Regions from separate parts of the Nonomuraea sp. CA-218870 genome, predicted to be linked through region 2. Evidence: riboswitches for the same ligand, from Rfam matches in the RefSeq annotation. Region 2 holds a riboswitch; the other holds the start of a gene.
The links. Region 2 has a riboswitch for glycine ahead of gcvT (glycine cleavage system aminomethyltransferase GcvT). Riboswitches for the same ligand answer to the same signal wherever they lie in the genome.

Region 1: linked by a shared signal. The riboswitch ahead of gcvP (aminomethyl-transferring glycine dehydrogenase) and the one ahead of gcvT (glycine cleavage system aminomethyltransferase GcvT) in region 2 are both predicted to bind glycine.

What each region holds. Positions count from the first base shown of each region.
Region 1 is NZ_JBNJMN010000001.1:4,105,742-4,108,125, reverse strand. Features, by position in the region: gene gcvP (aminomethyl-transferring glycine dehydrogenase) at 1-1,418, opposite strand, end outside; glycine riboswitch at 1,572-1,663, opposite strand; gene ACQEUU_RS19845 (MerR family transcriptional regulator) at 1,716-2,336, opposite strand.
Region 2 is NZ_JBNJMN010000001.1:2,193,507-2,195,890, forward strand. Features, by position in the region: gene gcvH (glycine cleavage system protein GcvH) at 35-424, opposite strand; gene gcvT (glycine cleavage system aminomethyltransferase GcvT) at 421-1,530, opposite strand; glycine riboswitch at 1,565-1,662, opposite strand; glycine riboswitch at 1,663-1,760, opposite strand; gene ACQEUU_RS10890 (gamma-glutamyl-gamma-aminobutyrate hydrolase family protein) at 1,778-2,384, opposite strand, start outside.

The DNA.
Region 1 (2,384 bases), 1.9 Mb from region 2:
GACGTCTCGTTGCGGTGGGTGTTGAACACCGGGTGGGTGAGGAAGTCCGACTCGCGCAGCAGCGCGGCGGGCAGCGCGTCGCCGGCCTCGCCGAGCGCGGCGGCGGTGCGCTCGACACCGAAGGCCGCCCACACCTTGACCAGTTCGGCCGCGCCGGTCTTCTCGTCGCAGGCGACGGAGACGTGGTCGGCGTCGGCCTGCCAGAGGTTGACGCCGCGTTCGGCCGCGGCGGCGACGACGGCGGCCGCCCGGCCGGGGACGCGGGCGAGCACGGTGTCGAAGAAGTCCGGGTGCACCACCTCGACGCCGCCCTCGCGCAGCCCTTCGGCGAGCGCGGCTGCGTGCCGGTGGACCCGGCGGGCGATCCGGCGCAGCCCGTCGGGGCCGTGGTAGACGGCGTACATGCCGGCGATGACGGCGAGCAGCACCTGCGCGGTGCAGATGTTGCTGGTGGCCTTCTCGCGGCGGATGTGCTGCTCGCGGGTCTGCAGGGCCAGCCGGTACGCGGGCGCGCCGTCGGCGTCGACCGACACCCCGACCAGGCGGCCGGGCATCTGGCGCTGCAGTCCCTCGCGTACGGACATGTAGGCGGCGTGCGGCCCGCCGAAGCCGAACGGCACGCCGAACCGCTGGGAGGAGCCGACGGCGATGTCGGCGCCGAGTTCGCCCGGCGCGGCCACGAGCGTGAGCGCCAGCAGGTCGGCGGCGGCCACGACGAGCGCGCCGGCCTCGTGCGCCCGCTCGGCCACGGCCCGGAAGTCGCGCAGCCGCCCGGACGCGCCGGGGTACTGGACGAGCACGCCGAAGCATTCGGGCAGGTCACCGGTCAGGTCGCTCTCGACGAGCGTGATGCCGAGCGGTTCGGCGCGGGTGGCCAGCACCGCCTTGGTCTGCGGCAGCGCGTCGGCGTCGACCACGAACACGGGGCTCTTGGCCTTGCCGGCGCGGCGGGCCAGCGTCATGGCCTCGGCCGCCGCGGTGGCCTCGTCGAGCAGGGACGCGCCGGCGACGGGCAGCGCGGTGAGGTCGGAGACGACGGTCTGGAAGTTCAGCAGCGCCTCCAGCCGGCCCTGCGAGATCTCCGGCTGGTACGGGGTGTAGGCGGTGTACCAGCCCGGGTTCTCCAGGAGGTTGCGGCGGATGACGGCGGGCGTGACGGTGTCGTGGTAGCCCAGGCCGATCATCGAGGTGAGCACCTGGTTGCGGCCGGCGAGCGCGCGGAGCTCGGCGATGGCCTCGGCCTCGCTCGCGGCGGGCGGCAGGTCGAGCCGGTCCTTGATCCTGATGGCCTCGGGCACGGCCACCGCCACGAGGTCCGTGACCGACTCGAACCCGACGGTCTGGAGCATGCGCTGCTGCTCCGCGGCCGAGGGCCCGATGTGCCGGCTGGAGAACGGCGGTGCTGACAGGTCGGTCATGGAAGACGCCTCCCGAGGCTGTGGAGACCGGCGCTGGGCGCGGGCTTATGCCGGATCTCCCCCTCTGTCATGACGACCTGAGAGCTTCACCCGCACAGGGCTTGCACCGTCGGTGAAGTGCGCCTGGCGGGCGCACCTGCTTTCCAGAGTTGCCTCACCCGAGCGGTACGGGCGCCTGAGAGATTCCGGGGAGGGTTGCTCCTTCGGCGCCCCGGTCGTGCCGGGGTCTCTCCCGCACGGGGTCGTCAGCATGTCCTAGATTACAGCCTCGACCCGGATTGGGGTGTTACGGGGCGGTCAACCGGTGCGGCGCGCGCGCCGGCGCCGGGCCAGTTCGTCAGCGGGATGGTCGGCCGGGACGTCGTCCGCGACCGCCGCCCGTTCCCCCGGCAGCTCCGCGAGGGATCCTTCGACCTCGCGCCAGACCCGGCCGAGCGCGATGCCGAACACGCCCTGCCCGCCCTGGAGAAGATCGATGACCTCGTCGGCCGAGGTGCACTCGTAGACGCTGACGCCGTCGCTCATCAGCGTGATCTGCGCGAGGTCGGCGACCCCGCGGTCGCGCAGATGCTGGACGGCGGTACGGATCTGCTGGAGGGAGACTCCGGTGTCGAGGAGCCGTTTGACGACTTTCAGGACCAGGATGTCGCGGAAGCTGTAGAGGCGCTGGGAGCCGGAGCCCTGTGCGGCTCTTATCGTGGGCTCCACCAGGCCGGTGCGCGCCCAGTAGTCCAGCTGCCTGTAGGTGATGCCGGCCGCCGCGCAGGCCGTGGGCCCGCGGTATCCGATGTCGTCCGGCAGCGTGGCAGGCTTCTCGTCGAAGAGCAGTCCCTGCTCTCCGGCACGCTGCCGCGCACTCTCGCGCCGCACCGGATCTTCCTGGCCGGCCGTCTTTCCCTCGCCGCTGCTGACCGCCACGCGGACCTCCGGCTTTCTCTCATCCCGTGGCCTCATCTGGGGGTTCGT
Region 2 (2,384 bases):
GAACCGGGGCCCGCGGCCGGGCCCCGGCGGTGGATCAGGACTCGCCCGAGGTGAGTGCGGCGTACTCCTCGGCCGACAGCAGGTCCTCAGGGTCGCCGTCGGCGCGCACCCGGAACATCCAGCCTTCGCCGTACGGGTCGCTGTTGGCCAGCGACGGGTCGTCCACCAGGGTCTGGTTGACCTCCACCACCTCGCCGCCGACAGGGGTGTAGATCTCGCTCACCGACTTGGTGGACTCCACCTCGCCGACCGAGTCCCCGGCCTCGATGGTCGAGCCGACCTCCGGGAGCTGCACGTACACCACGTCACCGAGGGCGTCGGCGGCGAAGGCGGTGATCCCGATCGTGGCGATCAGGCCGTCCTCAAGGCCGGAGACCCACTCGTGCTCCTTGGTGTAGCTCAGGTCGTCAGGGATGTTGCTCACTTGTTCCTCCTGTAAAAGGGCAGCTCGACCACGTCCACGGGTTCTTGCCTGCCCCTGATGTCCACGGCCAGACCTTCGTCGACGCCGGCGTCGACGCCGGCGTCGACGCCGGTGTCGACGTAGGCCATCGCGATGGGCTTGCCCAGCGTCTGCGAGGGCGCGCCGCTGGTGACCTCGCCGACGACGGCGCCGTCCTTGGTGACGGGGTAGCCGTGGCGGGGCACCCGGCGGCCGCGCGCGACCAGCCCGACCAGGCGGCGCCGCGGCGGCACGTTCTTGACCGCCTCCAGCGCCGACCGGCCCACGAAGTCGCCCGGCTTGTCGAATTTCACCACCCTGCCCAGTCCCGCGTCGAACGGGGTGAGCTCCGCGCTCAGCTCGTTGCCGTACAGCGGCATACCCGCTTCCAGGCGGAGCGTGTCACGGCTGGACAGCCCGGCCGGCTTCAGCCCGTGCGGCTCGCCGGCGGCGGTCAGCGCGTGCCAGAGCGGCACCGCGTCCTCGGCGGCCACGAACAGCTCGAAGCCGTCCTCGCCGGTGTAGCCGGTGCGGGCGATGAGCGCCTTCCGGCCGTCGACCGTGCCGGGCAGGCCGGTGTAGTACTTCAGGCCGGCGAGGTCGGCGTCGGTGAGGGTGGCGAGGATCTCCTCGGCCCGTGGGCCCTGGACGGCGATGAGGGCGTAGCGGTCGGAGCGGTCCTCGACCCGCGTGTCGTACGCCTTGGCGCGATCGATCAGCTCGTCCGCGACCTTGTCCGCGTTCGACGCGTTGGCCACGACCATGAACTCCTCGTCGCCGAGCCGGTAGACGATGAGGTCGTCGAGCACCCCGCCGCGCTCGTCGACGATCATGGTGTAGCGGGCCCGCCCGTTCGCCAGCGCCGACAGGTGTCCCACCAGGGCGTGGTCGAGGGCCTGCGCCGCCTGCGGGCCGGTCAGGAAGATCTCTCCCATGTGCGACAGGTCGAACAGCCCGGCCGCCTGGCGGACCGCGTTGTGCTCCGCGGACTCGCTGCCGTAGCGCAGCGGCATGAGCCAGCCGGCGAAGTCGGTCAGGGTGGCGCCGAGAGACTCGTGCACGTCTCTCAGCGGCGTCGATCGGGACATGTCTCGCACCTCAGGGCAGGATCGGATGCCGGGATCCTCCCCCTCTGTCGTCGGTGCCTGAGAGTTTCGCCCGGCTTTTTTCCGGACTTTCACCTTCGGCGAGGTCGCGCGGACCTGCTTTCCAGAGGACACCTCGGCCGTACGGTCCTTTGCCTTGAGAGGTTCGCGGGGAGGGCTTGCTCCTTCAGGGGCCCCGACCGGCTGTCAGGACGCTCTCCCGCACGGCTTCGACGGTGATGCGGCAAGCCTAACGGCCTGGGGAGCGAATTGTCGCGTCCGGCCGTCTCGCGGCGGAGACGAGGGCTTCGAAGAGCGCGCAGTCCTGGGCCGCCTCCGGGTGCCACTGGACGGCGACGGCGAAGGGGTGGGAGTCGAGTTCGACCGCCTCGACGGTGCCGTCCTCGGTGGTGGCCGTCACGGTCAGGCCCGCGCCGAGGCGGTCGACCGCCTGGTGGTGGTAGTGCGGCACGGTGACCGGGGCGTCGCCGAGGATCTTCGCGACCTTGCTGCCGGGGACCGGGCGCACGGGCAGGTGGCCGAACTCGCCTGGGGCGGGGGAATGGCCGCGGTGGCCGGTCACGTCCGGGAGGTGCTGGTGGAGGGTGCCGCCCAGGGTGACGTTGAGGACCTGGAGGCCCCGGCACACGCCCAGGAAGGGGAGGCGGGCCTCCAGCGCCGCGGTCATCAGGCCAAACTCCGCCGTGTCCCGAAATTTCCGGATGTAGTCGGTGTGGGGGTGGGGGGACGCCCCGTACCGCTCCGGATCGACGTCCCCGCCGCCCGCCAGGATCAGCCCGTCCAGCCGAGGCACCAGCGCCGCCGGTTCGCCCGCCGGCGGGATGAGCACCGGCTGC